Regions from separate parts of the Rothia sp. HC945 genome, predicted to be linked through region 1. Evidence: riboswitches for the same ligand, from Rfam matches in the RefSeq annotation. Region 1 holds a riboswitch; each other region holds the start of a gene.
What was found. A riboswitch is a leader RNA that binds a small molecule or an ion and turns the genes downstream of it on or off. The one in region 1 is predicted to bind S-adenosylmethionine.

Region 1 (7,692 bases):
GTGGATACGGACCAGGGGATCCGCGCGGACTCGACCGCCGAGACCCTCGGGGGATTGCGGCCCGCCTTCGCGCAGGACGGGACGATTACGGCAGGGAACTCTTCGCCCTTGTCCGACGGCGCGGCGGCCCTGGTGCTTGCCTCCAAGCGGTACGCGGAGGACCACGGTCTCGAATGGCTCGCGGAGGTCGGCGCGGCCGGCCAGACGGCAGGCCCGGACACCGCGTTGCATTCCCAACCCTCGCAGGCCACGAAGGCGGCCCTGGACAAGGAGGGATGGACGCCCGAGAACCTCGACCTGTGGGAAATCAACGAGGCTTTTGCGGCGGTGTCGCTCCAGTCAGGCCGTGATCTCGGCATCGACCAGGAAAAAATCAACATCCACGGAGGGGCCATCGCGCTGGGCCATCCGATCGGCGCGTCCGGCGCGCGTTTGGCCTTGCACGGGGCCTACGAACTCAAGCGCCGGGGCAGCGGCAAGGCGGCCGTGTCCCTGTGCGGCGGTGGCGGCCAGGGCGAGGCCCTGCTGCTGTTCCGCTGAAAACCCGAACCCAGGTGCCCGGGCCAGTACAGCGTGCTGGCCCGGGCGCTTGCGCGTCAGCCCCCCCTGAACGTTCCCGACCCGAAGAATGACGGAGAATCCATGACCCCTCGCATCGAACGCTTTGCCGACCAGGGATGCCTCGTCGTCAAGGGCCCTGACCGCCCCGGGATCGTGAGTGCGGTCGCCGGCGCGATCGCTCGGAACGGGGGCAATATTCTGCAGAGCGACCAGTTCACGAGCATCGACGAAGAGCCGATCTTCTACCAGCGCACCGTCTTCCACAAGGAGAACTTCACTGCGTCGATCCCCGACATCGAGGCGGACCTGCAGGACACCTTGCTGTCCGTGGGGCTCGACTGGCGGTTGATCGACCGTTCGACGCCGAAGCGCATGATCGTCCTTGCTCCGAAGTCCGACCACTGCCTGCTCGACCTGTTGTGGCGCCAGCAACGGGGCGAGTTGCCCGTGGAGATACCGATGGTCATTTCCAACCACCCGGATCTGCGCGACGAAGTGGAGTACTTCGGTGTCCCGTTCCACCACGTTCCCTCGCAGGGCGCGGACAAGTCGGAGGCAGAGGCGCGGATCATGGAGCTGGTCGAGGGAAAGGCCGATTTCATGGTCCTGGCTCGCTACATGCAGATACTTTCCGAAAGCTTTTTGCGTCGGATCGACGTGCCGATTATCAACATCCACCACTCGTTCCTTCCGGCCTTCGTGGGGGCCGGGCCGTACCGGATGGCGTGGGAGCGCGGCGTGAAACTCATCGGAGCGACGGCGCACTACGTCACCCCCGAACTTGATGCCGGCCCGATCATCGAGCAGGACGTCACCCGGGTAGACCACACCTTTTCCCCGGCCGACCTGCAAAAACACGGAGCCTACGTGGAGAGGGCAACCCTGTCACGCGCGGTCCAGGCCCACGCGGAGGACAGGGTCTTCTGGCACGGGAACCACGCGATCGTTTTCTGACGGCGTGGTGGTGGACGGGCCCCGTGACGATCCGCGTTGCGTGGCGGTTACCCGACTCGGTGGCGGTAACCGCTGTTAGGAGGCGGTTGAACCCCCACCTAACAACGGAAAACGCCAATCTATCGGGCAACCGCCACCCAACAGAGCCGCGCAGCGGGTGCGCAGGGCCGCGATGTCGCTGGGAAACCACTCTCAATCGGGCAACGGCCACCTAACAGCGCCACGCAACGGGCTCATAGAGCCTGATGCCGTCGCCAATCCTAGCGAGGCGGCAATCCGGTGCAGCTTTTGCGCTTGGCCCGGCGTGAAGTGGCAACCCTGTGCAGATTTTGGGGTGAATTCCGCACATAGCTGCCACCTCGGGCAACGGGCGTGCGCAAAACTGACACCTCGACGCCGGGTCAGCCCGGACGCCGATTCGGTCCCGACGCCGTGTCAGCCAGGCCCCGTCTCAGTCTCCCCGCCGACGCAGCCTGCTCGCCGTCTCAGTCTCGCAGCGTCGCGGCGGCGGCGACGTCGCCGGCCTCGCATCGGCCGCCCTGGACGGCCAGGGCGTCAAGCCGGTCGGCCGAGTTGGTGACGACCACGATCGTTGTGGGGTCCTTGCCCGCGCCGCGGACGGCCTCGATGTCCATCGACCCAAGCCGCTGGCCCGCGGTGACGCGATCGTGTTTGGCGGATTCGAGGTCGAAGGGCTCGCCCTTGAGCTCGACGGTGTCGATGCCCAGGTGAAGCAGGACCTCCAGGCCGTCATCGGTCCTGATGCCGAGGGCATGCTTGCTGCTGGTCGTCACCGTGACCTCGCCCGATACGGGAGCGACGATCTCGCCCGATGAGGGCTCCTGGATTCCGAAACCCTCGCCCATCATCTTCTGGGCGAAGACCGGGTCGGGAACGTGGTCGATGCGGATGACTTCCCCGGCGAGCGGGGCGAGAAGGTTCGAATCTTGTGTCTGGTCAGCGGCCATGAGATGACTCCTTGGGGGATTCGGAAATCGTCAGGGACGACAGTTTGGAATCCACCCTAGACGCATCCGGTCGTGAGGGCATGCACTTTTTGCCAATTCGTGACCTCGGGGTGCGTCCGCGCCCCGCGCCCGCGCCCGTACCCGCGAACCGAGCCCGGGCCCCGCGCACGCCTGGCGCCCCGCACCCCGACCCGACCCGCGGCGTCAGTACAAGCGTTCGGTGGCGATCCTCGCGCCCTCGGTCAAGGACTTGAGCTTGGCCTCAGCGACCTGAGGGTGGAGCCGACCGCCCAGACCGCAGTCAGTCCCGGCGATCACGTTCTCCTTGCCCAGGACGGAAGCGTACTGTTCGATCCGCTGGGCCACGAGCTCTGGGTGCTCGACCACGTTGGTCGAGTGGGAGACGACGCCGGGGATCACCAGCTTGCCGTCGGGAAGGTCCACTCCCTCCCAGTCCTTCCACTCGTGCGCGTGGCGGACGTTCGCCGCCTCGAAGACGTACGCTCCGGCGTTGATCGTGAAGAGCGAGTCGATGAGGTGTTTGATCTCGATGTCCGTGGTGTGGGGGCCGTGCCACGATCCCCAGCAGAGGTGGAAGCGGACCTGCTCCTCGGGAATGCCGCGCAAGGCATAGTTCGCGGCCTCGATCGCGAGCTGGTTGAACCGCAGGTACTCCTCGATGGTCGGCTCGGGCGTCAGCTGGTCCCAGGCCTCCGCGATGGAGGGGTCGTCCAATTGCACGATGAATCCGGCGTCCGTAATGGCTTTGTATTCTTCATGGAGCACATCTGCCCAGGCATAAATGAACTCTTCGTCGGTCGCGTAGTGGTGATTGCCAATACGCGATGCAGACCCCGGTGAGAGGGACGCGATGAACGCCTCCGACGCCGCATTCTTCTCCACGGCTGCGCGCAGATTGTTGATGTCCGTGGCAACCGCGTCCTGCCCCTGGTAAGTGAGCGGACCCGTCGCGATCGGAAATTCGCCGTCCGGGTCATTGCCCAGGTTGATGGATTCGTAGAAATCGGCGAACCGGTTCCAGTCCCGGCGCACCGCGAAGCTGTTGTACCGACCGTTGCCCGGCGTCTTGAGGATCTCTTGGAAGGACGTGTTGTCCACGGTTTCGAGGCCACCGGTTCTGGCGAAGGAATAGTGCCACCACGCGCCGTAGTCGACGTCGCTCGCCATCGCGTGACCGTACTCGCCGTCGTTGACGACGTCGATGCCCCACTCGACCTGCTTTTCCACGACGTCGTCGACCGACTCGGTCAGGACTGCCTGGAAATCCGACTCGGAGATCTCACCGCGTGCGCGGCGGGCGTTGGCCCGAATCAGTTCGTCGGTTCGCGGGAGCGAGCCCACGTGGGTCGTGCGGATGCGGTCGGCGCTGTTCAGCATGTCTTTCCTCCATCGGTCTTGGCGGTAGCACCTGCTTCGGGAGTGCGGGTTGCTGCGGCGTCGTCGAGCCAAGTCTCTCGGCCGCTCGGGATGGTCCGTGTGCCCGGCCCAGTTTTCTCGGTTCGTCCTCGGGAATCCAGCGGGTTCCGGCTCGTCGCGGCGTGTGACACGGTATTTCTCGACCAAGCCCTGTTACGCGATTGTGACTATCGGGGTTATCGTATCGATGGCGTCTTTTGGACGCGCATCACCAATACACGTAGCCAGGGCCACACTGGGGTGGTCCGACCATGGTTGTCGAGAGAACTAGAGACGCCGCATCTTCCTCTGGCTTGCCCATCGCACAGGCGAACAGTCGGCCGGCGGCGTCAAGATATGCAGAGGAATCCATGACCGATACGAGTCAGAGGCACACCGCAAAATATCCCGAAGAAATGGCGTATGAGCAGGAACAGGCCGGGCTGAAGCAGGGCCTCGGCCCGCGCCAGCTCCAGATGATCGCCATCGGTGGGGCGATCGGTACCGGGTTGTTCCTGGGAGCGGGTGGCCGACTGGCTTCCGCCGGCCCCTCCTTGTTTCTCGACTATGCGCTGTGCGGGTTCATCGCCTATCTGATTCTCCGACAGTTGGGCGAACTGGTGGTCCACCGTCCGTCCTCCGGTTCGTTCGTCTCCTACACCCGCGAGTTCTACGGTGAGAAAGCGGCGTTCGTCTCGGGGTGGATGTACTGGCTCAACTGGGCGACAACGGCCATCGTGGACTCCACGGCCATCGCGATCTACGTGCACTGGTTCGGTCAGTACAGTGCCTTCGTCGATGCCATACCCCAGTGGCTCGTGGCGCTGTTGGTCATCGTTCTGGTCGTGGCCCTGAATCTCATCTCCGTGAAGGTCTTCGGGGAGATGGAGTTCTGGTTCGCTCTCATCAAGGTCGCCGCGCTGGTGGTCTTCCTGGTGCTCGCGATCGCTTTCGTCATCTTCGGAACCCCGACGGGATCCCCTCGCGGCATCGGTCTGATTGCTGAAAACGGTGGTCTGTTCCCGAACGGTCTGATGCCGGCGCTGATCATCATGCAGGGCGTGGTCTTCGCCTATGCCTCGATCGAGTTGGTCGGCACCACCTCCGGTGAGACCCGTGACGCCGCCAAGGTGATTCCCAAGGCGATCAACACGGTCATCCTGCGCATCGCGATCTTCTACGTCGGCGCGATCTTCCTGCTCACTCTCCTGCTGCCTTACACGGCCTTCAGTGAGGACGAGTCTCCGTTCGTCACGTTCTTCTCCTCGATCAACGTCGGGGCGGCCGGTCCGATCATGGAACTCGTGGTCATCACCGCGGCCCTCTCTTCCCTGAATGCCGGCCTGTATTCCACGGGGCGCATACTTCACTCCATGTCCATGGCGGGTTCTGCCCCGCGATTCGCCCAGCGGCTCACCAAATCCGGTGTTCCGTACGGCGGGATCCTGCTGACCGCAGGGGTCGCTCTCCTCGGCGTCGTGCTGAATTACTTCGTCCCCGAGTCCGCCTTCGAGATCGTGCTCAACATTGCTTCTCTCGGCATCATCGCCGGCTGGGTCGCGATCACCATGGCCCACATGAAGTTCGTTTCCTTGACCAAGCAGGGTAGGTACCGGCGGCCTGCGTACAGGGCGCCCGGGGCTCCGGTGACGAACTGGATCACTCTGGTCTTCTTGGCGGGTGTGATCGTGCTGATCGGCTTCGACTATCCGGTGGGCACGTACACCTTGTCGACCATGGTCATCATCATTCCTGCCCTGATCGTCGGCTGGTTCGTGGTGCGACGCCGGGTCAGGGAACTGGCAGCGGAGCGTGAGGGCGTCACGGGTCTGTATCCCGTGGTTGCGGACCGGCCCGCGGCCCGACGCACCCATCGTGAGGGTCGCCGCGGTCACGGCAGCACAACGATCATCCATGCGGAGGACGAGAGCCAGGATCCCGAAGACGGCTCCGACAAGGGCTGATCCGGAGGGGTAAGCCCCTATGCTGGGGCCATGCCCCGCATTCTTCTGGACAACGACACCGGTATCGACGATGCGCTCGCGCTCGTGTACTTGGCGGCCCAGCCCGAGATCGTCTTCGAGGCCGTCTCGTGCACTCCTGGAAACGTTCCCGCCGATGACGTCGCCAGGAACAATCTGGGGCTGCTGAGCCTGTGCGGGCGCGACGACGTGCCGGTTTTCCTTGGGGCATCCCGTCCGCTCGGCAAGGAACTGGTCACGACCCCGGAGACCCACGGCCCCCAGGGCATCGGGTACGCCCGAGTGGATTCCGATGTGGAGATCACGGAAGGTTTCGCGCCAGAGGTGTGGGTCGAGCTGGCCCGCGAGAATCCGGACCAACTCGACGCGATCTGCACGGCACCGCTCACGAACTTTGCTCTGGCCCTGCGCATGGAGCCGAGGCTCCCGGAGTTGCTGCACTCGGTCACGATCATGGGCGGCGCATTCTTCCATCCCGGCAACACGACGCCTCTGGCCGAATGGAACATCCACTCGGATCCTCTGGCCGCGCGGGAGGTCTTCGCGGCCTACGAGGCGTTTGAGGGGTTGCCCGAGAACAAATTGCCGCTCGTCTGCGGGCTCGAGACGACCGAACGCTACGAGCTCCAGCCCGACGATGCGGCGACGTGGGCCATCGACGCCGCGGCGGATCGTCCTCTCGATCCTGACGGGCGGGGCGCGCGCCTGCTGAAGGTGCTCGACGACGCGCTTCGTTTTTACTTCGAGTTCCACGAGCAACATGGTTACGGATACATGGCCCACATCCACGACTTCTTTGCCTCTGCGGCGGCCATCGGGGATGCGGAGTACGACGCCGTGACCACGACCGTGGAGGTTGTGGCGGATGAGGGCTCCGCGCACGGAACCACGATCGCCGATCTCCGGAACATGTTGGGGCGCAGGCCGTCGGCCCGGTTGGTTACGCAGAACGATCCGGTGCAGGGGATCTCCCGGCTTCGGTCCTCCGTCGTCGATCTGGTGCGTCACCTCGACGCCGAGGACGCCGGATAGCCGGCCTCGAACGTGCGGGACGGTGGTCCACTTCCGGCGCGGGGAGCGACGGATGGTCGACCGTGTGCGGCGTTCCATCATTCAAGACATGACGTCTCGGCAGGTGGTAGCCGAAACTGCGGGAGTAGTCTGGAATGAGCATCAGAGGCCGAAGGAGGACATATGCCTGAACTGCGTTCCAGAACATCCACGCACGGGCGCAACATGGCCGGAGCCCGCGCGCTCTGGCGTGCGACGGGAATGAAGAAGGAAGACTTCGGGAAACCGATCGTCGCGATCGCCAACTCCTTCACCCAGTTCGTGCCCGGCCACGTTCACCTGAAGAATATGGGAGCGCTCGTTGCCAGCGCGGTCGAGGAGGCCGGCGGCGTCGCCAAGGAATTCAATACGATTGCCGTGGACGACGGGATCGCCATGGGTCACGACGGAATGCTCTATTCCCTTCCGTCCCGAGACATCATTGCCGACTCGGTCGAGTACATGGTCAATGCCCACCGCGCCGACGCCCTGGTGTGCATCTCCAACTGTGACAAGATCACGCCGGGCATGCTCATGGCCGCGATGCGCTTGAACGTTCCCGTGGTCTTCGTGTCGGGCGGCCCGATGGAGTCGGGCAACGCGGTCGAGGGCGTCATCGAACACCGGATCGATCTGGTGGATGCGATGTCCTACGCCGTGGACGAGTCCGTGACGGATGACCAGCTCGGCATGATCGAGGAGAACGCATGCCCGACGTGCGGTTCCTGCTCCGGGATGTTCACCGCGAACTCGATGAACTG
Region 2 (7,692 bases), 100 kb from region 1:
TTGGCCAGGATCACGGTCTCGCCGACCTTTTGGTCTGCGAACGCGAGCCACCGGAGCGGCTGATCGTTGAGCCGGTCCTCCCGGGAGGCGTCGTGCGGGACGTGGATGAGCGACGTCGACGTGCTCACCGACACTCTCGCCCCCGCCTCGTGCAGCTCCTCGAGCAGTGCGAGCGTTCTGCGCAAGTCGGTGCGCCAGATGTTCTGTCCGTTGACGACGCCGGCCACCAGAACCGGGGCATCCGCGGAAGTGAACAGCGCGAGCTGATCCGCGCTCGGTTCGCGGAGCCGTCCCCCGTCCGGGCCGGAGACCAGGTCCACGTGCACGGCATCGACCCCCGCGTCGACCAGCGGCTCCAGGAGATCCTCTGCGTCTCCGTAGGGGGTCGCGACGAGGATCGACGGGTCGTTGGGCGTCCGTGCGGCCGTCAGGTGCCGATACGCGTCACGGATGCGACCAGCCAGGTCGGACCGGTGATGCTCGGTCACGAGTGCGGGCTCCTCGATCTGAATCCACTGCGCTCCTTCGGCCGACAACTGGTCGATCAGCCGTCGATAGACCTCGACGAGATCATCGAGCCGGTCCAGAGGGTCGAAGCCTTCGGGGGCGGCGTCATCTGCCTTCGACAGCAGGAGGAAGGAGACCGGCCCCAGAAGCGCGGGTCGCAGTGGGGTATCGGAATCTCCGTTGCCGGCACGGAACTGCCCGATGAGTTCCCGCGGATCCGCGGCGAACGGGGTCTGTGGTCCGATCTCGGGAACCAGGTAGTGGTAATTGGTGTTGAACCACTTGGTCATTTCCAAAGGCCCCCGGGCCTCGTCGCCTCGGGCCAGAACGAAGGATGCGTCCCGGTCCAAACGTCCGTCCTCATCGGCGAGGTCTGCGAAACGCGTGGGCACTGCACCCGTCGCCAGGATGGCGTCGAGAACCTGATCGTAGAGGGCGAACGAGGCCGGTATCGACGAGTCCTGAGTGAGGCCGAGATCCGCGAGCCGACGCACATCCCGCGCACGCAGGGCGTCGACGGAATCGGTCAGCTCACGGGATCCGCTGCCGGAAGCCCAGTAGGATTCGAGGGCCTTCTTGAGCTCCCGGTCGCGCCCGATCCTGGGGTAACCCAAGATGCTCGCTCCAGGGAAAGGACGGCCACGGGTGGCCGACGGGCTCTCGTCGGTGATGGGGTTCGGGGCGTTGGTTTCGGTCACGGTGATCTCCTCACGTTGTTTTCTGTCGACGGACGGGTGTTTCAATGGCGTACCCCGACGCAGACCGAGTCGGTCCACGAGCTCGAGTGCTGCCGGGTGCTCGTTGAAGGTGTAGATGTGCAGGCCGGGCGCCCCGGCGTCGAGGGCCCGACGGGCGAATTCCTCGGCCGAGTCCACCCCCACGGCCAGGCGTTCGGCGAACGACCCGGCCGATTCGAGGCGGGAGGCGAGCTCCCGGTTGGGCTCGATGCCCGCCAGATCGCACACACGCAGGTACCTGCGCAGGCTGGTCACGGGCAGGATGCCGGGGATGAGCGGCAGGTCGACGTCGTTGGCGCGGGCCCGGCCGACCAGCCCGGCGTAGTCTTCCGGATCGGGGTAGACCTGGGTGATGGCGAAGTCCGCTCCTGCCCTCTGCTTCGCGAGCAGAACTTCGGTGTCGTGGTGGATGCTCGAGGATTCCGGGTGCCGAACCGGGTACGCCGCGACCCCGACCGCGAGGCGCCCCGCACACAATTTGGCCGATCCTCTGGCCTCGACGCGGCGGATGAGCTCGACGAGATGTCGGGCGAAGGGCAATTCGCCCTCGCGGAGCGAGTAGCCTTCGGGCCTGTCTCCGCGCAGGGCCAGGAGCCCCCGGACCCCGAGAGCGATGATCTCCTCGACCAGATCCTCGAGTTCGGCGGCGTTCTGCCCGGTCGAGAGGATATGGGCCAACGGCTTCAGATCGGTCTCGTCCACGAGGTGGCGCAGGAGGTCGATGCTCTGCCGTCTCCTGTCCCCTGCCAAGGCGGCCGTCACCGACACATAGTCGGGGCGCGTGGGCTCGAGTTCGGCGATGGTGGCCCTCAGGGCCTCCGCACTCAGGCTGCTGTGCGGCGGATAGAGCTCGAAGGACAGTGCTGGTCCGTCTTCACGTTTCACGCCGGGTCTCCTTTCGGTACACCCGACGGAGGCGGCGTCAGTCGATACGCGGGCCCCACGACCGAAAGCACGGGATCGGCCGGGGAATGCGCCCGGCGTCGTCGAAGGACTACCGATACACTCCATCGGACCTGGCGGGAGCACCGTGCCTCGGAACCGTTGGGGTGCACGAGGCGGTTGCTGCGGCGTCGTCGAGCCAGGTCTCTCGGCCGCTCTGGATAGATACGCAAGTATTCAAACCCGGTCTCCTGAGCGGCCGCAAGGATGAGGTGTCTTTGACGCCACGTGTCGCGTCATTGAGCACAACGACGGGCCGAAGAAATACCGGTGTCATATAAGGACGACCCACGTTTTTATGACTCAGGCACGTAAGGTTCCACGTTTTTCTCGCGCGGGAGCGACACTCCGTGAGGCTTCCGATGTCGGCGAATCGCCGTACGTCGTCGGGAACGAAACCAATTCGCGACCGAATCGTGACCATTTGTTGATTTATTTCCCGGGCTGGGCGTGAAAATCATAAATAGGCGATTTCGCATATGCGCGTTCCGGCCTGGATTCATTGTGGGTCGGTACTCCCTCATGTTTTGATGGGAAGGTCAGTTCAATCACCATTGAGAGGAAAGCATGACCGAGAATCACGAGTCCCCGGCCGGGAACCAGCCTCCTCAGTACGGGAGCAACCCCAGCGGCGGACAGCCCCAGTACCCGGGCGGACAGCCCCAGTACCAAGGCGGCGACGCAGGAAACGGTCATGGTCCTCTCCAGAACCAGGGCGGAGATCTGGCCGCACCCAAGGCCGTGAACACCGCCGCCCGGCTGATCTACATTTCAGCGGCCATCAGCCTGATCAGTTTGATCATCTCCCCGTTCGTCCTCATGGGCACCGACGAGTACAAGTCCCTGCAGGACCAGGGGCAGGGCGGCTACGCCTGGGGCATCCTCGCCGTTGGGGCCGTCTTCTCGCTGATCCTCATCGTCCTCCAGGTGCTCTCCGCCAGGGCGGCAACCCGAGGCAAGAATTGGGGCAGGATCGTCCTGCTCATTCTCGCAATCCTGAGCCTGCTCGGCCTGGGCGGTGCCTTCCAGGACGCCCCGGGAATCATTGGGGCCATCGGAACCATTCTCCTGATCATCGGCACGATCATGTTGTGGGTCGGGGAGAGCGGACGCTGGTTCAAGGAACTCAAGCAGCGCCGGAACCCCATGAATCGTTGATCCTCGGAGTGCTTTGACAGCCTCGGCAAACGAGGACCACACTGGATACAAGGCACTGGGCCGCAGGTTGCCCCGGGCTCCATTATTTAGCCGCTACGAGCGGCCTTCCGCCGAGAGGCGCACCCGGTCCAGTGCCCCATACTTCGAAAAGAACCCCCGCTTCGGCGGGGGTTCTTTTCTGTCCGGGTTCCGCCGTTGGTCGACTCTCCTCCAGGGGGGGGTCCCTCGGGGGCCAGGTCGCACACGTCGTGCGGCATGTGTCTGTCCTGCGGCCCCGGATCACGGCGCGAATGAGCTCCTCCTGCGTGGGCGTGCCCGCCCTCTCACGCGCGCCCACCCTTGTGCCTGGCCGCGCTTCTGCCCGGCCGGGCCCGCGGCGCGACGACCCCCGGCGTGCCCCCCCCCCTGCGATGACGGCCCCATTCCGGCGTGACGGCACAATCTTGTGTGAAAGCACCCGATGCCCCTCCTGCTGCGTGGCGGTTACCCAATGGAGAGGCGGTTTCCTTCGTTAGGTGGTGTCTAAACCGCCACCTAACGGAGGAAACCGCCACCGAATCGGGAAACCGCCACCCAACAGAGGATCGAATGCCACGGATTCCGGCCTCTTTTCGCCGGTAACCGGCACCGAATCGGGCAATCACCTCCTAATGAGGCAGGCCTGCTCCCTGAAAACCGTCCGTTTGTGCAGGCAACCACCTCTCTCTTGGGGAACCGACTCCCAACGTGGCCTCAACGCGACAACCCCGGACAGTTCCTGCCGGAAACCGCCGCCGAATCGGGGAACCGCCGCCCAAGAGGGAACCCGCGAGAGTCTTCCGGGGTGCGAACGTCCGCAAGCTCCCAAACGCCGGGCTATCGTCCCAAGCCCCGGGCTAGTGACCCGAGCCCCAGCCCAACACCCCGGGCCCCACCCCAGCGCCCCGCGCGACCCACGCCATCGACCCGCACGCCCCGTGCGCCCGGAGCACCCGCCCGGCCCCGTTCGTCATGAAAGCCCCAAGTCGAGCTTGTTAACCAAGTGCGGTTATCTTGGGAATGATCACCACACCACCATCTTGGAAGGCAGAGCGTGGCACTTCGCTTATTCCCCCAGGAGAACAAGGCCCTCGAGCTGCTCTCGGACATGGCGCAACTGGTTGTCGACTCGACCTCCTCGGCATCCCGCATGATGGGGTCTCCGGTCTCCGACCATGACCAGGGCTTCGAACAGGCCCTGGAAATCGAGGGACGCTCGACGGACGCGTTCTTTGCCCTGATGACCACGGTGCGCAGCGCCTTCGTTCTGCCTCTTCCTCGCGCCGACCTGTACCGGCTCGGTCAACGTCTCAATCAGGCCACGGAATCCCTCACCTCGGCTTCGCACATCATCAAGATCCACAGCCTGGACCGCTTTTCGAATCGGGCCTCCGATCTCCTGGACCTCCTCCAGCGCCAGGCCTCCCTGACCGCCGAAGCGATGCGTCACCTGTCCGACCTCGAAGGCCTGGACGAGTACTGGGTCGAGGTGCTGCGCATGTCGAAGCAGTCGATTCGGACCACGAATCTGTACCAGGCGGACATGATGGACCGCCTCAAACCGGCCGCCTACATCAAGGAAGCCCAGTTCACGGCCCAGTTGCAGGCGGCGTCACTCAGTGTGCGGGAGGTGGCCACCGACGTCGGCCGCATCCTCGTCCAGGAGTCCTGAGGCGTGGAGTACTTCCTTTTCGTCCTGTGCGGTCTCTTCCTTCTGGGGTACACCGCCATCGGGTGCTTCCACGATGCTTCGAATGCCGTGGCGGTCCCGGTATCGGCCCGCGCCCTGACGCCCAAAGTGGCGCTCATCGTCTGCGCTGCCTTTAACGTGGTGGGGCTGGTCGTGGGATCGGTGACCCTGTCGCTCACCTCTGACCAGTGGCTCACGATTCCTCACGACGACGTCGGGCTCGCGGTGCTGACCGCGGCTCTGCTGACCGTGATCTTGTGGGAAATCTTCACCTGGTGGCGGCGTTCGCCGTCCTCCTCGACCAATGCCCTGATCGGTGGCATCTTCGGGGGACTCTGGGCAACGAACCAGGTCGGTCTCGGAAACCACCTGCATCTCGGTCTGACCATGGTCGGCGACGTCATCCTGCCCCTGGTCCTGGCCCCGCTCGTGGCCTTCGGCGTGGCCTGGGCCGTGGTGATTCCTCTGGTGCGCTTCCTCCAGCACACGAGTCCCCAACAAATCCATCGTCGGTCACGGTATGTGCTGTCGCTGAGCACATCCCTCATCTCGCTGGGCCACGGCATCTACTTCGGGCACCGCAGCCTGGTGATCGGAACCCTGATGTGGTTGTCGATCGGCCGAGACATCAGCACACCCCAGACGACCCTGCTGTGTGCACTCCTGGCCCTCATGATGGCCGCCGGAACCCTGCTCGGCAGCTGGCGCATCGGACACACGTTCACGGATCGCCTGGTCGCCCTGGATCCTTTCCGCGGGGCAGTGGCCCAGGCCGTGACGAGCGTGCTCATCTTCGGCACGGGGGCCGTGGCCCGGGATCCGTTCTCGTCCTCGCACCTGGCGGCCTCGGCCGTGCTCGGGGCCGGATCCAATCAGCGATTTCACGCGGTGCGGGCCAATACGGCGTTTCGCTTGGTGGTGACCTGGATCGTGACCATACCGGTGACCGTCGTGGTTTCCGCGGTCTTCTTCCTCGCCCTGTCGCCGCTCCTGTAGCCGCCCTGGCTCGGGCCGCGGGCGCATAATGGCCCAGGGTCAGCCAAAGCGGCCGGACACGTAATCCTCCGTGGCCTTGTCCTGGGGTTTGTTGAAGATTTCCTGGGTCGGCGCGTATTCGATCAGCCGGCCGGGCTCACCGGTGCCCGCGATGTTGAAGAACGCCGTCTTGTCGGAAACCCGCGCGGCCTGTTGCATGTTGTGCGTGACGATGACGACCGTGTACTCGGCCTTGAGCTCGTTGATGAGGTCCTCGACCGCGAGGGTCGAGATGGGATCGAGGGCAGAGCACGGTTCGTCCATGAGGATCACGTCGGGGCGGACCGCGATGCTCCGAGCAATGCAGAGTCGCTGCTGCTGTCCTCCCGACAGCCCGGAGCCCGGCTTGTCCAGCCGGTCCTTGACCTCGTTCCACAGGTTGGCGCTCCTGAGAGAGGATTCCACGAGCACGTCCGCGTCCGATCGCGCGATTCTGCGGGAGTTCAGTTTGACACCGGCCAACACGTTGTCCCGGATGGACATCGTCGGGAAAGGGTTGGGCCGCTGGAAAACCATGCCCACCTGCGACCGCACCCGAACCGGGTCGACGCCCTTGGCATAAAGGTTCTCGCCGTCAAGATTGACCTTGCCTTCGACGTACGCCCCGGGGATGACTTCGTGCATCCGGTTCAGGGTGCGCAGGAACGTCGATTTGCCGCACCCGGACGGTCCAATGAACGCCGTCACCGCTCGGGGCTCGATCTGCATGGTGATGTCGTCGACGGCCAGGAAGTCCCCGTAGTAGACCTTGAGGTGTTCGACGTCGATACGCTTTGACATGATTTTCCTTTGCTGCGGTTCGCGGGATTCAGCGACCGGTTTTGGGGGCGAAGATTTTGGCGATCAGGCGGGCGACGAGGTTGAGGATCATCACCAGGACGATCAGGATCAGGGCGGAGGCCCAGGCGCGATCCTCGGAGACCTGCGGATTGGTCGGCGACGTCGGGTTCATGATCTGGTAGTAGATGAACGTCGGCAACGTGGTCATCCATCCGCTGAACGCGTTGAAGTTGATGCTCGCCACGAAGCCGGCCGTGACCAGGATCGGTGCGGTCTCCCCGATCACACGGGCGATGGCCAGGGTCACGCCCGAGGAGATGCCGGACATCGCCGTCGGGATCACTACTTTGGTGATCGTGCGCCATTTCCGGACGCCCAGTGCGTAGGATGCCTCCCGCAATTCGTTCGGAACGATCTTGAGCATTTCTTCCGTGTTGCGCACGACCGTGGGAATCATGAGCACGGACAGCGCGATCGACGCGATGAACCCGAATCTCGCCGAAGGGTCGCCCAGGACCTGGACGAAGAGTGCGACCGCGAACAGGCCCGCCACGATTGACGGTATTCCCGTCATGACGTCGACCAGGAACGTGATGATCCGTCCCATCCACCGGAAGGCGCGATTGCTGTCGCTGTATTCGGTCAGGAAGACGGCCGTGAGCAGTCCGATCGGGACCGACATGAGGGTCGCCCAGAACGTGATCGTCACTGTCCCCACGATCGCGTGATAGGCGCCGCCGTAGGCCGGTCCGCCTTGGGCGGCCTCGTTGTCGGTGACGCCGCTGACGCCGTTCATCGACGTCCCCAACAGATTCCCCGAGAGGC
Region 3 (7,692 bases), on a different contig from region 1:
CCGGCTAGGATGCGGGTCCATCGAGAGAGACCGATCAGGGCGCCGACCGCGAGCCCGAGTGCGCTGCCGATCACGAAGCCCAGGATCACGCGCTGGGTCGAGATCCCGACGTGCTGCCAGAGTTCGTGCCGACGCATCAGTTCGACGCCCGCGTTCGCGACCTTCGACGGGCTCGGCAGCTGAATCGGCGTGAAGACGCCGGTTGTCGAGAGGAGGTGCCACGCGACGAGGACGAGCAGGGGAAGGACGATCCCCAGGCCGGCCGTGGTCCAACGGTTTTTCGGAAGGCTTGTCACGCTCTATTTCCCCTTGATTCGCCGGGCGGCCGCGGATGCATCGGCGGCTCGGGCGTACTTCTTCTCGATGATGTTCTCGACGGCGTCGTCCGCATCCTTTCGCTCGGACACATCTCCCGAATTGACCAGGATCGGCGCGATCTTGCGCAGCACCCGGAGTTGGTCGTCGCCCGGTACCGGGTCGATATCCAGGTGGGTGCGATCCCAGACCGTGCGGGCGACGTCGTCCGATATGGCTGCCTCCTCGGCGAAGACCGCGATGGCTTCCTCCCGGTGGGCGATGGCCCATTCGCGCGCGAAGGAGTACACGTCGATGACGAGTTGGGCTCCTTCCGGGTTCTGGTCGAGGAATTCCTCACGGGCATTGAGGAATCCCCAGGTGTTGAAGTCGAGATTCCGGTAGAACAACTGGTCGCCGCCTTCCTCCTGGGCCGTCGCCATGATGGGGTCCAGCCCGGCCCAGGCGTCGACCTGGTGCGTGTCCAACGCGGATCGACCGTCGGCGTGCTGGAGATTCACGATGGTCACATCATCGGCGGACAGCCCGGCCTCATCGAGGGCCTGGATCAGGAGGAAGTAGGGGTCCGTGCCGAGGGTCGCCGCGATACTGCGACCGGCGAGGTCCTCGACCGCGCGAAGGGGAGAGTCCGGCGTCCTGACCAGGGCTGACCACTCCGGCTGGGAAAAGAGGCCGATCGTTGTGATCGGCGCGCCGTTGGCACGTGCCAGAAGGGCGGCCGAGCCCGCCGTCGAGCCGACGTCTATCGCGGCGCCGATCAGACTCTGGTTGGCCTTATTGGATCCGGCAGATTTCAACCATGAGACGGACTGCCCGAGCCCTTCGGCGGCGGTCTCGAGCCACTTCTTTTTGCGAATGATCAACGACAACGGGTTGTACGTCGCGTAGTCCAGGGTGATGCTTCCGGAAGCATCCGCGTTGATGACGCCACGGCCGGCACCTTCGCCGGACATGCATCCGGACAAAGTCAGGGCGATAGCGCCGAGACCGACGCCCTTGAAGGCATCGCGACGGGAAACGGTGGTCATCGGGATCGGGTCCTTGCTGGGCATGGGGAGTTCACGGGTTCGACGTCGTGGGGGCTAGTGCGCCGTGGTGTCGACGCCGAGCAGCCCCAGGAGGTGTCCGCGCATTCGGGTCAGATCCGAGTCCTCGCGAGAACGGGGTCGGGGGAGGCCGACCTCGATGCTCTCCACGATCCCCGCGGGCTCTCCTGGGGTCGGGCGCCCCAGGACGATCACATGATCGGAGAGGTACAGTGCCTCGTCGACGTCGTGCGTCACGAGCAGAACCGTGGTGGGGTCCTGCCGATGGAGATCGAGAAGCAGGTCCTGCATCTTGAGCCGGGTCAGGGCATCGAGCGCGCCGAAGGGCTCGTCGAGCAGGAGCACCCGCGGATTCCGGGCCAGTGCCCTGGCCAGGGCCGCGCGCTGGGCCATGCCACCGGAGACCTCGCCCGGGCGGTGGCTCGCGTGCGGGGTCAGGCCAACGAGCTCGATCAGTTCGGCAACCCGTTTCCGGCCGCGGGAAGCGGGGGTTTTTCTCGGCAGACCGAGGGCGACATTGTCCGTGATCGAACGCCAGGGCAACAGGCGGGGTTCCTGGAATCCGACGGCGCACCGAGGATCGACGTCCCGAACCGGGCTGCCGTCGATCGTGACCGAGCCTTCGGTCGCGGTGTCGAGGCCCGCCGTCGCGCGCAGGAGAGTGGACTTACCGCACCCGGAGGGCCCGACGACGGCGACGATCTCACCCGGTTGCACCGTAAAGCTCACGTCCCGAAGGACCTGAGTGCGCGCCCCGCTACGGGACGAGGTGCGGAAAGACTTCCCGACATCGTGGAATCGGACCGACGCGGCGTCGGCCTCCAAGGCACGGGTGGCCTCCGAGGCGCGGGCCGAACTCACAATCAATCACTCCATCGAACCCTGGCGTTAGCACCGTATTCTCCCTAGGCCCTGTGGGACATGCGGCCATTGCGGGGAGAAGGTTGCTGCGACGTCGTCGAGCCAGGTCTCTCGGTCGCTCTGGATGGTTTTCCCCTCCAGATTAAGCGCGTCCTCCGGGGCCGCTCCAACTCGGCCCGGACTGTTTCGGGAGATGAAACGGCGTGCGTCAAAGTGCGTCATCCGGGCGGTTGGCCGGCCCGCGTGGAGGCTGGGCAGTTCGCGGCTCCTCCGAGGGGGTCTCGCCTCGTCGCTCGTTCACGCCGCACCGAGTCTGAATTGACGCACATCACACCAGGTGCCATATTAGTGAACGAACGGTCGGTAATTCCCCACGGGCCGAACAGCTGAAACCGAACGCCTGAACAGGAGCTTCCATGCCCGAAATGCCAGCAGCCTTCCTCGTCGGCGGAGCCCGCACCCCGGTCGGGCGGTATGGGGGTGCACTGTCCTCGGTCCGGCCCGACGACCTCGCGGCACTCTGCATCAAGAGCGTCGTGGAGGAAGCAAACATCGACCCCGCCGACGTCGACGAGGTCATCCTGGGAAATGCGAACGGAGCGGGCGAGGAGAACCGCAACGTCGCACGCCTGGCCTGGCTGCTTGCGGGGTACCCGGACACTGTGCCGGGGATGACCGTCAACCGCCTGTGCGCCTCCGGAATGTCGGCCATCACGACGGCTTCGCAGATGATCACATCAGGGGCCGCGGACATCGTCGTCGCCGGCGGCGTGGAATCGATGTCTCGCGCACCCTGGGTCATGGAAAAGCCCACCCGTCCCTTCGCCAAACCCGGGGAGGTGTTCGACACCTCGATCGGGTGGCGTTTCGTGAACCCCAAGTTCGTGGATGGCCCCTTGTCCCGCGACGGCAAGGCCACCTATTCGATGCCCGAGACCGCGGAAGAGGTGGCCCGCACCGACGGAATCACTCGCGAAGAAGCCGACGAATTCGCGGTGCGCTCGCAGGAGAACGCCACGGCGGCCATCGAGGCCGGGAGGTTCGCGGACGAAATCGTCCCGGTCGAGGTTGCCGGCAGGAAGGGCGATATCACCGTGGTCGATACGGACGAAGGCCCCCGCCCTGGCACGACCGCCGAGGCCCTGGGCAAGCTCAGGCCCGTGGTCGGTGGGGGATCCGTGGTCACCGCAGGCAACTCGTCCGCGCTCAACGACGGCGCGTCGGCCATCATCGTGGCCAGCGAGAAGGCAGTCGAGAAATACGGCCTCACGGCGCGCGCACGCGTGGTGGACGGTGCATCCGCCGGTGTCCCGCCGGAGATCATGGGCATCGGTCCCGTGCCGGCGAGTCGGAAAGTGCTCGAACGTTCGGGGTGGGGCATTGAGGATCTGGGGGCGGTGGAGCTCAACGAAGCCTTCGCGACGCAGTCCCTCGCCTCGATCCGCCGCCTCGGGCTGAACCCCGACATCGTGAACCGGGACGGCGGGGCCATCGCCCTGGGTCACCCCCTCGGATCCTCCGGGTCCCGTATCACGATCACCCTGTTGGGCCGCATGGAACGCGAAGGCGCGTCCAAGGGCCTCGCGACCATGTGCATCGGCGTCGGCCAGGGTGCGGCGCTGCTTCTCGAAAGGGCTTAAACCATGGAATTGACCGGAGACTTCACCGCAATCGAGATCGAGAGTCGCGAGGACAGGCTTCACGTCCGCCTCAATCGACCTGAAGTCCGCAACGCGATCGACGCGACCATGATCGAGGAGTTGCACAGGGTGTGCGCCCACCTCGAGGCCGAACCCAAGATCCTGATCCTGTCCGGGACGGAGGTCAACGGCAAGGGGGTTTTCGCGTCCGGCGCCGACATCGCCCAGCTGCGCGAACGGCGTCGTGATGATGCGCTGCGAGGGATCAATTCCCGGCTGTTCGACCGGCTCGGAAGCCTCCCCATGCCCGTTGTCGCGGCGCTGGACGGATACGCCCTCGGCGGCGGCGCCGAACTCGCGTGGGCGGCGGACTTCCGCATCGGAACACCCCAAACCAAGGTCGGGCAGCCCGAAACCGGACTCGGGATCGTGGCAGCAGCCGGCGCTATGTGGCGCCTCAAAGAGCTGGCAGGAGAGCCTCTGGCCAAGGAACTGTTGTTTGCGGGTCGTATGCTGGACGCCGATGAAGCCCTCGACGCCGGCCTCATCACCGAAATTCACGAGCCCGAAGACCTTCTCGACGCCGCTCATCGGCTCGCGGATCGCATCGCCAAGCAGGATCCCCTTGCGGTTCGCATCGCCAAGGGCGTGTTCCACGCGCCCCGCGAGGCCCACCCGTACGTGGACGAGCTCGCTCAGGCGGTTCTGTTCGAGTCCCCCGCCAAATTCGATCGCATGCAGTCCTTCCTGGACCGCAGAAAGGAGCGCACACAGTGAACGCTCTGAATAGCCAGAACGTCCCCGAACGTGTCGGTGTGTTGGGCGGGGGCCGCATGGGCTCCGGCATTGCCCACGCGTTCTTGATCTCGGGGGCCCATGTGGTCGTCGTCGAGGTTGACGATGCCGCCGCACAGGCCGCCCGCGACCGCATCGAGAAGGATCTCGGCGCGTCCATCGACCGCGGAAAGATCGAGGGCGCGGTCCAGGAGTGGAGTACCAATCTGGAGGTGGCCACGGAAGCCGCCGCATTTGCCGACCGCGACCTGGTGGTCGAGGCCGTTCCGGAGGTCTGGGACCTCAAGGTCGAATCCCTGCGCCGCGCCGAGTCGAACATGGGCCAGGATGCGTGGCTGGCGACCAACACGTCGTCGATGTCCGTGGACGGTTTGGCAGAGGAGCTCGAACGACCCGATCATTTTTGCGGCCTGCACTTCTTCAACCCCGTCCCCGCGTCCAAGCTCGTGGAAGTGGTGATCGGTGAGAAGACCTCGGAGCAGCTGACCTCTCTGACCCAGGACTGGGTCAGCGGGCTGGGCAAGACCCCGGTCACCGTGCATGACGCCCCGGGCTTCGCTTCTTCCCGGCTCGGGATCGCCCTGTCCTTGGAGGCCATTCGCATGGTCGAGGAGGGCGTGGCGGCGCCCGAGGACATCGACCACGCCATGACCCTGGGCTACAAGCACCCCGTCGGTCCGCTGGCGCTGACCGACATCGTGGGCGTGGATGTGCGACTGGACATCGCCGAGTACCTCGAGTCCCGGTTGGGTCCGAGGTTCAGCCCGCCCCAGCTCATGCGCGACATGGTCGAACGCGGCGACCTCGGCAAGAAATCGGGCAAGGGCTTCTACACGTACGAGTAGAAGCTGGGGCCAGGTGCGGTATTTCGCATCCTGGCCCCGGTCGGCTCAGTCGAAGAACCCCTCCGGCGCGGGTTTGAGGTAATTGCTGATCCGTACGGTGCAGAGGCGCCGCCCGCTGTCCACGTGCGTCATGACGACTTCGTGGCTCGTCATGGACCGCCCGAGCTTGATGGGGGTCGCGACGGCGCGCACCGTACCCTCCGAGGCCGACGAATGATGGGTTGCGTTGACCTCGATGCCGACGGCGATCTTCCCGAACTGCGCCGCGTGCAGGACCGCGGCCCATGAGCCGCAGGATTCGGCTAAGGCAATTGACGCTCCACCGTGCAGGATTCCGTGGCCCTGCCGATTTCCGCCGACCGGCATGGTGGCCACCACGCGCTCGGGTGTCTGCTCCTCGAATTCGATCCCGAGCTTGTCATCCAGCTCTCCGGGATCGATGCGACCCACCGGTGTGTCTCGCTCGCGCTCCTCCGGACTCCGGTGTTCTGTCCTGCTCGCGTGGTCGTCCAATGGGACCTCCTTGTGACTCTCGGCCGCGCCGGGTTGTGGCGCGTGACTGTGACGTGGGCTATCCTGAGAATAATTACTGACCGAACGTTCGGCTACTATATCGCAGGGAGTGACTTCACCCGTGACCACCCAAACCCGTAATGAGGCTACAACCACCCAGGCCACCGAGATACTGCCGAGTTACGTCCGGGGCCAGTGGTGGCGACCCGAAGATCCCGAGCGAGCGGCCGACGTCGTCGACGCCGCGACCGGCGAACCCCTGGTTCGCGTCAGCACCGAGGGGCTCTCGACGGCCGAGGTGGTTCGCTACGGGCGGGATCGCGGCCAGAAGTCACTCGGGGAACTGACCATCCACGAGCGCGCGCTCATCATCAAGAAGCTCGCCATGCATCTCAATGAGCACAAGGACGAGCTCTACGAGGTCTCCTTCCGGACCGGTGCTACCGCCAAGGACCACTTGATCGACACCGACGGCGGCATCGGAACCCTCTTCACCTTTTCCTCCAAGGCCCGCCGCGAGTTGCCCAATTCCCGGGTGATCGTGGACGGCAACGTCGAACAGCTTTCGGCGGATGGGAGTTTCCTCGGTGAGCACATCTACACTCGCCTCCCCGGCGTCGCGGTGCAGATCAACGCCTTCAACTTCCCGGTGTGGGGGATGCTCGAGAAGTTCGCCCCGGCGTTCATCGCGGGCGTGCCGAGCGTGGTCAAGCCTGCGACGCCGACCGCATACGTGACCGAGAAGTGCGTACGGCTCATGGTCGACTCGGGCCTGTTGCCCGACGGCGCCATTCAGCTGATGTCCGGGTCCGCCCGCGACCTGCTGGACCACCTGGACATGCGTGACCACGTGGCCTTCACCGGATCGGCCGCGACTGCCCAGGCCCTGCGCCAGCACCCCAACGTGCTCGAGGGCGGCGTGCGCTTCACCGCCGAAACCGACTCTCTCAACGCCGCCATCATGGGGCCGGATGTCACCGAGGATTCCCCGGAATTCGCGGCGTTCATCAAGTCCGTGGTCCTGGAGATCAGCGCCAAGGCGGGACAGAAGTGCACCGCGATCCGTCGCGTGATCGTGCCCGACACGATGCGTCGGCCCGTGGTGGAAGCGCTCAGGGCCCGCATTGCCGAGCGCGGCGTCGTCGGCGACCCGCGAGACAAGACGACGACGGTCGGTGCCTTGGCCTCCCCGGACCAGCGGGAAGAGGTCGTGAAGGCCGTACGCCGGCTGACCGATGCCGGGGGGACCGTGCGCGTCGGTGGTCTGGACGCACTGGACAGCGTGCCGTCCGAGGGCGCGTTCTTCCCCGTGACCGTGCTCGAGTTCGACGACGCGCGCACCCCCGAGGTCCACAGCGTCGAGGCCTTCGGCCCGGTCACCTCGGTCCTGGGCTATTCGGGATCGGTCGACGAGGCAGTCGAGCTCGCCGCTCTGGGTTCGGGTTCGCTCGTGGCCACGGTCTGCACCCACGACCCTGAGACGGCCGGAGCCTTCGCGGCCGGGATCGGATCCCACCACGGCCGCGTGCTCTTCCTGGACCGCGACGACGCCAAGACCTCGACCGGCCACGGCTCGCCCATGCCCCAGCTGGTGCACGGGGGGCCGGGTCGAGCCGGCGGTGGTGAGGAGCTGGGTGGCGTCCGCGGCATCAAGCACTACATGCAGCGCACGGCCGT
Region 4 (7,692 bases), on a different contig from region 1:
TGTGGCGCTGGGCCGTCGGGTTAGGCGCTGTCCCGGCCTTGCTGGTCCTGGCATTACGCTTCCTCTTCGCTGACGAGAGTCCCATGTGGGCGGCCCACAACTTGGGCATGGAAGAGGCCGTAAAGATCCTCGGCAAGAACTTCCCCGCCACAGAATTCGTGGTGGGAGAGGGAGAAGAGGAAAAGGACGCCGATACTCGCATCGGTCGCATCTTCGAGCGTCAATATCGTGTCCGGTCCCTTGTTGTTGCGGTGGTGAGCGGCTTCCAAGCAGTCCAATATTTTGCCGTCGGATTCTATCTGCCCGTGATCGTGGGGCTGATCTTCGGGCTGGACGTCATTTCCATCGTCACCGGTACCATTCTGCTGAACGTGTTCGGTCTCCTGGGCGGCGGTATTCAGCCATTCCTCACGCATCGATTTGGCGGGCGCATGCTCACGTTGATCGGCAGCGGCATCTGCGTCGTCGCACTGATCGCCGTCGGTCTGGTGCAGGTGGAATCCGCACCGTACCTGGCTGCGACTCTCGTGGGCGCTTTTATTTTCGGCCATTCCTTCGGGCCGGGGGCACAGGGCAAGACGATGGCGACGCTGTCATATCCCACCGATCTGCGTGGCACAGGAACGGGTTGGGCCGAGGCGTGCAGCCGCCTGGGGTCCATCGTCGGGTTTTATGTCTTCCCCTTGGTCATAGCCGCGCTGGGATTGTCCCAAACGATGCTCATTCTCGCGGCTGTTCCTCTGATCATTTTCGTCACCGTCCTAGTGGCGCGCTGGGACCCGAAGAACGTCGAAATCGAGGCCGAATCCGTCATGCCTGAACGCGTCCGAGGCACATAGGTCGTGGCCCTCGAGCCTACACACTGGTTATGAGGGTCGACGCACAGTTCGCAGTTCAGGACGAACTGTGCGCACGCCGTCGTACCCGCTGCCCGCTCGATGAAATAGGCTCGAGACAGGCACTCATCCGCCGTTGAACCACGCCGATGCCGAAAGGAACCATTGAAGTCACCCGTAAGGAAGTACCTGCACCAGCTCTTCAATGACACGACCGCCATGGACGGCGGCAACCTCGCCGATTACATTCCCGAGCTCGCCAAGGCGGACCCGGAGGTTTTCTCGATCGCCCTGACCACCATCGACGGTCGCACCTATTCGGTGGGCGACGACGAGCGCGAGTTCACGATCCAATCGATTTCGAAGCCGTTCGCCTACGCCTCTGCCCTCACCGACAGGGGCCTGGAGGCGATCAGCGCGAAAGTCGGCGTCGAGCCCACGGGTGAGGCTTTCAACGAGCTCTCCCTCGAGAAGGGCACGAACCGACCGAAGAACCCCATGATCAACGCGGGGGCCATCACCATCCACAGCATGCTGGCGGAACCCGATTCCTCCCTGGAGGACAGGGCCAACCACACCGTGGAGTTCTTCTCTCGCCTCGCGGGTCGAAAACTCGAAATGGACGAGTCCGTGTTCCGCTCGGAGCTCGAGACGGCGGACCGGAATTTTGCTCTGGCCCACATGCTGAGGAACCTCGGTGTCTTCGAGGAACACGCACACCAGGTCGTCGCCGGGTACGTCGCCCAGTGCGCCATCAAGGTCAACGTCCGTGATCTCGCCGTCATGGGCGCAACCCTGGCCAACCGGGGTATGCACCCCTTCACGGGTGAACGCGTGGCGAGCCGGGACGTGGCCCGCCAAGTGCTCGCGGTGATGGTCTCGGCCGGGATGTACGACGCCTCGGGGACCTGGTTCTCCGACGTCGGAATCCCCGCGAAGTCGGGTGTGTCGGGCGGAATCCTCGGGGTCCTGCCCGGTCAGGTCGGTATCGGCGTGTTCTCCCCCCGCTTGGATCCGAAGGGCAACAGCGTCCGGGGAGTCAACGTGTTCAACAAGCTCTCCCAGGACATGGGCCTCCACCTGCTCAACGCCGGTATTTTCGGGTCCAACACCATCCGCTCGGTCAGCGAGGGCGACGACGAGACCGTGATGCGGCTCCAGGGAGTCATCCAGTTCTCCGGTGCCGAGGCGATCCTGCACCGCATGGCATCCCTCGAATGCGACCCGGGAACCATGGTCTTCGACCTCACCAAGGTGACCCGTTTGGACGCCATGGCCCGCCGCATGTTCCTGGAGGGCCTCCGCCGGCTCACCGCCGACGGTCACCGTGTGGAACTCATCGACCCGGATGAGGTCCTTCCCGACCCGGATCTGGGCGGCAAGAGGTACCCGATCCAACGTGAAACCCCTTAGAGACTGCTGGTCGAGACTCCGGGGTCAGCGCACTCCGGCCAGGGCTCGATCGAGGTCGGCCTGCAAATCCTCGACGTCCTCGATGCCCACTGAGAGGCGCACGACGTCGCTCGGCGGGGCCTCGGGGGTGCCCTTGGTCGACCCGTGGGTCATGGTCGCGGGGTGGGATATCAGCGACTCGACTCCCCCGAGACTCACGGAGAGCCCGAACACCTCGGTGGACTCGGCAAACGCCCTGGCCGCGGCTTCGCCGCCGCGTACACGCAGGGACACGATCCCGCCGAATCCGGACATCTGTCTCGCGGCGACGTCGTGCCCCGGATGCTCCGGAAGACCCGGGTACCAGACCTGTTCAACGTCGTTTCGGTCCCCGAGCCATTCGGCAATGGTCTGAGCATTTTCGCAGTGCTGCCGGATGCGGACGCCGAGGGTCTTGAGGCCGCGCGAGGTGAGGAAGGCATCCTGCGGACCCGCGACGGCGCCGCAGGCAAATTGTTGGAATTGCAACAACTCGGCCAGCGACTGCTCCTCCCACACCGCGTCACCGACGACCAGGGCACCGCCCAACACATCGGAATGCCCACCGATGTACTTGGTGGTCGAGTGGACCACGACGTCGGCGCCCCACGTCAAAGGATTCTGGAGCGCGGGCGAGGCGAACGTGTTGTCCACGACCAGCAGAGCTCCGGCGGCATGAGCGGCCTCAGCCCATTCGCGGAGGTCGACGATGCTCAGCAAGGGGTTGGTCGGGGTCTCGACCCAAAGAACGGTCGCGGACGGATCCGCCAGCAGGCGGTCGCGCTCGTCGGTTCTGGCCGGGGGCACGAACGCGGTCTCGACTCCCCACCTGGAATACAACTGGCTGAGGAGGCGATGGGTCCCGCCATAGGTCTCCGCCGCCGCCACCACGGTGTTTCCGGGACGGAGCACCGAACGCAGAAGGGCGTCCTCCGCGGCGATCCCCGACGCGAAGGCAAAGGCGTGGCTCCCGTTCTCGACCTGCGCGAGTTGCGTCTCCAGGGCGGTGCGCGTCGGGTTTCCGCCGCGCGAGTACTCGTATCCGCTCTTGAGCGTCTCGACCCCGTCCTGCGTGAACGTCGAGGTCTGGTAGATGGGCGGGATCACGGCCCCCGTCAGCGGGTCCGGTTCCTGACCTGCATGGACAGCAGTCGTTCTGAATCCGGGCCGAACCACGGACGGCTCCGTCCTCGCGGAGGTCCCGTCCTGCGCAGGCCGGCGTGACCCGAGATCGTTGATGTCTTGCGTCGCGGTCATGCTCGTACGGTCTCCTTCTCGCGTGCGGTGGGTGCCTGGTTCGGGCCGGTTCCGGTGACCCTGTCGAGCGACGTCGAGAGGTCCTGCCACAGGTCCTCGACGTCTTCGCGCCCGAGAGCCAACCGAACGGTCCGCTCGGTGATCTCTCCTGCCTCCCTGAGTTCGGGCGTGAGCCGACAGTGGGTCGTCCACGCGGGGTGGGTCGCCATCGAGCGTCCGTCGCCGAGGTTGGCGGCGAGCTTGAACAGTTCCAACGAGTCGAAGAATCGCTCGACGTCGTCCGTTGTCCCGTCGATCTCGAAGGAGAGGACCGCCCCGGTACCGCGCGGGAAGTCGCGATCGGCGATCGCGGCGTCGCTCGAGCCGGGGAGGCTCGGGTGCCGCACGCTCCGCACGCGGGGATGGGCGGCCAAGCGCCGGGCGATCCCTTCCGCGACCCGGCAGTGACGGTCTACCCGGACGTCCAGGGTCTCGATGCCTTCCAGTGCCTGCTGTGCATTCCACGGCGCCAGGCTCGGGCCGAGATCGTTGAGCAGCTGCGCCCTGACGAGGTGAAGGAAGGCCCCATGCTCGCCGTGCCCCGCGACCAACGACTGATTGCCGAATCGGCGGCGCGGCGCGGTGAACTGCGGCCATCGGGCCGCATCACTGCTCGGCGAGAACCGTCCGGTGTCCACAACGATTCCGGCCAGCGCGCTGCCGTTGCCGGTCAGGTACTTCGTGACCGAGTGAACGACGACGTCGGCCCCGAGTCTTCCCGGTTGCAGGAGGTGCGGCGTCGCAAGGGTGTTGTCCACCACGAGCGCGGCTCCGGCGGCGTGTGCGACGGCTGCGAGCTCAGGAATGTCCGGGAGATCGGCGTGCGGGTTTCCGATGGATTCCACGAGGAAGGCCCGGGTCCGTTCCGTCACGGCTCGTTCCCACTCGTTCGGGCGATGAGGGTCGACCCACGTCACGGCGATGCCCGCCTCGGCGAGCGTGTCGTTGAGGAGGTCGGCGGTGCCGCCGTAGATGCGGTTCGAAGCGACCACGTGTCCCGCGGGAATCTCGGGGTGCGGCTCGCCGTCCTGGCTCTGCCCCGAGCGCCCGGCCAAGGCAAGAAGGGTCAGGGTCAGCGCGGCCTGTCCGGAGGACGTCGCGACGGCACCGACGCCGCCCTCGAGCTCGGCCAGGCGACGTTCCAGAAGTCCCACGGTGGGGCTTCCGGTCCTCGAGTACGTGAATCCGGGTTCCCGCTGGCCGAAGCATTCCCTGGCATCGCGCAGAGTATCGAATTCGTAGGAGGCGGTCAGGTAAAGCGGCGGTCGAACCGGGCGGGCCGACGGCTGGTCGGCCGTTCCACCGTGGATCTGCACCGTGCCGAGCCCGGGTGCCTGCGGGTATTCGTCTGCTGACATCGTGATCCCCCTCGAAGGCGGGGCGCCGAGTCCTTCTCGTGACGCCGTGCTTGCCGGGGAGCGGTGTGCTCCCGGCCGGATCTTCATCTGGGGCACCCCATCACAGCGGAAAGGGTTGCCGACCGGTCAGCCAGAGCTTCAAGACCGGTGCTCGTGATCCTGATAGTGAACTTACAACCTAGTCAGCGGCCTCGGAAGGACATGACCTCCGATTCCGCCGCCACGTCACACACGGTTCACCCGAAGCCCGAAGACGTCATATGACGTTCGCGGGGTCGCCATCGTGACGGGTTCCGGGGACCGCGTCGATGAGTGTCCGAGTCAGTCGCTCCCGCGGGGCGTCGAAGACTTCCCCCGCCGGTCCGGACTCGATCACGCGCCCCTCGGCCATGACCAGGACGTCGTCGGAGATCTGGCGGATGACGGCCAGGTCGTGACTGATGAACACGTACGAGAGCCCCAGTCGCTCCTGGAGGTCGGCCAGGAGATCAAGGATCTGGGCCTGGACCGAAACATCAAGCGCCGAGACCGGTTCGTCCAGCACGATGAGCTCGGGATCGACCGCGAGCGCCCGAGCGATCGAGACGCGTTGCCTTTGGCCCCCGGAGAGCTCCGCGGGTCGGCGACCGGCCAGGTCACGAGGGAGAGCCACGAGGTCCAGGAGCTCGGTGACGCGTTCCGCACGCTCCGCGCGGGATCCGATGCGGAAGCCGCGCAATGGTTCCCCGATCGATGCGGCCACGGTGTATTTCGGGTCGAGGGAACCCGTCGGATCCTGATGGACGAAGCGCGCCCGAGTGGCCAGTTCTCTCCCCTGTCGCCTGTTCCGTGCCAGGGTTTTCCCGAAGACCTCCAAGACCCCCTGGTCGTAGGATTCCAGGCCGAGGAGAATGCGTGCCGTCGTCGATTTTCCGGACCCCGATTCGCCCACGATCCCCAGCGTGCGCCCGGGGGCCAGCTCGAGGTCGACGTCGGTCACTGCCTGGACCCGGTGCGGTCCCGCACCGAAAGCCTTGTTGAGCCCCTTGGCTCGCACCACGGGCGTGGTTCCCTCCGGAACGGCGCCGGTTTTCCGGTCCGGTACCGCGTGCACCGCCGGCGACGCCGACATCAGTCTCCGAGTGTATTCGTGCTGGGGGTCGGCGAAGACGCGTTCAGCGCGCCCTTCTTCCACCACACGACCTTTCTCCATGACCAGGATACGGTCCGCGCGATCGCGGGCCACACCGAGGTCGTGCGTGATCAGCAACAGGCCTGCTCCTGCACGGGCGACCCGATCCTCCAGGAGGTCCAGGATGCTCTTCTGGGCCGAGACGTCGAGCGCGGAGGTCGGCTCGTCGGCGATCACGAGACGGGGTTCACGCGCGAGAGCGAGGGCGATGAGGACCCGCTGGCGCTGGCCCCCGGAGAGTTCGTGCGGGTACCGCGACCCGTGGAGTTCGGGGTCGAGTCCGACGTCGGCGAGCGCCGTCGTGATCCGTGCGGCGGCCTGGCGACGCGCGATTCCCGCGGCCCGCAGCGTCTCGGACAGCTGGGAAGAAATCGTGCGCACCGGGTTGAGACCCGTCCCGGTGTCCTGGGGAACGTATCCCAGCAGGTCGCCGCGGACGTGCTTCCACGCCTTCTCGGAGGCGCCGCGCATGTCCTGTCCCATCAGCCGTTGTTCGGCCGTTCGTGCGTGCGCGGAACCCGGGAGCAACCCGGCGGCCACGGCGGCGGTGGTCGATTTGCCCGATCCGGATTCCCCGACGACGGCCAGGGTCTGCCCGACCGGTACGGTCAGCGATACGCCCTCGACCGCGGGAGACGCGGTGGGTGCGTAGCGCACGGTCAGTTCGCGCAGGGTGAGGGCGGCGATCTGGTTGTCGGGCCCGTGATCCACGTGAGCGCGGCCCGACCCTTCGGTATCCGCCTCGTGATGGTTCGCGTCCATGGGTCCGGACGCCGCGGGTTGTGTTTCCGCGGCGCGCTGCTGTGCTCGGGATCGTGCCAGGGTTGGGGTCCAGGGAGTCATGATGGTCTCCTCTCCGTTTGGAGGGCGTGGGCAATGCGATTGACGGATACGACGACGCCCGCGATCACCAGCCCGGGGATCACGGTCATCCACCACGAACTGGCGAGGTAGTCCCGGCCCTCGGAGATCAGGAGGCCCCATTCGGGGTCGGGCGGCTGGGTCCCGAATCCGAGAAAGCTCAGGGCCGAGATCGCGAGAACCGCCGCACCGAACTCGATGGCGGCGAGAGCGCCGACGGGTCCGATCGCGTGGGGCAGGACGTGGCGGAAGAGGATCTCAGGTGTCCTGATGCCTGACATGGTCGCGGCCTCGATGAACAGCGAATTCCTCCAGCGCAGCACTTCGCCCCGCATGAGCCTCGCGAAGGAAGGCACGGAGGCCACAGCGACGGCGACCGCGATGTTCACCGGCCCCGAACCCAGGGACGCGACCACGGCCAGGGAAAGAAGCAGGGAGGGGACGGACTGGATGACGTCCACGACTCGCATGAGAACGGTGTCCACCACCCGGCCCGCGGTCCCGGAGACCAGTCCCAGGAAGGTACCGGTCACGAAGGACATGAGGACGGCGATGGCGGTGGTTCCCAGTGAGGCGCCGGCGCCCTGGACGACACGGGAGAAAATGTCTCGACCCAGGTGGTCGGTCCCGAACCAGTGGTTGGTGTTCGGCGGCGACAACCGGATGTCGGGGTCACCCAGCAGCGGGTTCTCCGTGACGAACAGGGAGGGAAGGACGGCCCAGGCCAGAACCACCAGGA

Region 2: it holds a riboswitch for S-adenosylmethionine, as region 1 does, so the genes downstream of both, metE (5-methyltetrahydropteroyltriglutamate--homocysteine S-methyltransferase) here and AB0Y14_RS10905 (cobalamin-independent methionine synthase II family protein) in region 1, are expected to answer to the same signal.
Region 3: it holds a riboswitch for S-adenosylmethionine, as region 1 does, so the genes downstream of both, AB0Y14_RS06230 (ABC transporter ATP-binding protein) here and AB0Y14_RS10905 (cobalamin-independent methionine synthase II family protein) in region 1, are expected to answer to the same signal.
Region 4: it holds a riboswitch for S-adenosylmethionine, as region 1 does, so the genes downstream of both, AB0Y14_RS07750 (PLP-dependent transferase) here and AB0Y14_RS10905 (cobalamin-independent methionine synthase II family protein) in region 1, are expected to answer to the same signal.

What each region holds. Positions count from the first base shown of each region.
Region 1 covers NZ_JBFCSN010000003.1:199,579-207,270, reverse strand. The annotation lists gene AB0Y14_RS10920 (acetyl-CoA C-acetyltransferase) at 1-540, shown strand, start outside; gene purU (formyltetrahydrofolate deformylase) at 643-1,515, shown strand; gene AB0Y14_RS10910 (PTS sugar transporter subunit IIA) at 2,001-2,483, opposite strand; gene AB0Y14_RS10905 (cobalamin-independent methionine synthase II family protein) at 2,688-3,881, opposite strand; SAM riboswitch class I at 3,888-3,978, opposite strand; gene AB0Y14_RS10900 (amino acid permease) at 4,271-5,863, shown strand; gene AB0Y14_RS10895 (nucleoside hydrolase) at 5,894-6,913, shown strand; gene ilvD (dihydroxy-acid dehydratase) at 7,076-7,692, shown strand, end outside.
Region 2 covers NZ_JBFCSN010000003.1:99,853-107,544, forward strand. The annotation lists gene metE (5-methyltetrahydropteroyltriglutamate--homocysteine S-methyltransferase) at 1-2,129, opposite strand, end outside; SAM riboswitch class I at 2,249-2,354, opposite strand; gene AB0Y14_RS10475 (hypothetical protein) at 2,754-3,344, shown strand; gene AB0Y14_RS10480 (phosphate transport regulator) at 4,417-5,034, shown strand; gene AB0Y14_RS10485 (anion permease) at 5,038-6,048, shown strand; gene pstB (phosphate ABC transporter ATP-binding protein PstB) at 6,088-6,867, opposite strand; gene pstA (phosphate ABC transporter permease PstA) at 6,896-7,692, opposite strand, start outside.
Region 3 covers NZ_JBFCSN010000001.1:1,400,204-1,407,895, reverse strand. The annotation lists gene AB0Y14_RS06240 (ABC transporter permease) at 1-296, opposite strand, end outside; gene AB0Y14_RS06235 (aliphatic sulfonate ABC transporter substrate-binding protein) at 300-1,343, opposite strand; gene AB0Y14_RS06230 (ABC transporter ATP-binding protein) at 1,398-2,222, opposite strand; SAM riboswitch class I at 2,231-2,353, opposite strand; gene AB0Y14_RS06225 (thiolase family protein) at 2,639-3,862, shown strand; gene AB0Y14_RS06220 (enoyl-CoA hydratase/isomerase family protein) at 3,866-4,639, shown strand; gene AB0Y14_RS06215 (3-hydroxyacyl-CoA dehydrogenase family protein) at 4,696-5,502, shown strand; gene AB0Y14_RS06210 (PaaI family thioesterase) at 5,548-6,015, opposite strand; gene paaZ (phenylacetic acid degradation bifunctional protein PaaZ) at 6,137-7,692, shown strand, end outside.
Region 4 covers NZ_JBFCSN010000001.1:1,746,689-1,754,380, forward strand. The annotation lists gene AB0Y14_RS07735 (MFS transporter) at 1-839, shown strand, start outside; gene AB0Y14_RS07740 (glutaminase) at 1,002-2,249, shown strand; gene AB0Y14_RS07745 (cystathionine gamma-synthase) at 2,274-3,524, opposite strand; gene AB0Y14_RS07750 (PLP-dependent transferase) at 3,521-4,921, opposite strand; SAM riboswitch class IV at 4,963-5,080, opposite strand; gene AB0Y14_RS07755 (dipeptide ABC transporter ATP-binding protein) at 5,178-6,935, opposite strand; gene AB0Y14_RS07760 (ABC transporter permease) at 6,932-7,692, opposite strand, start outside.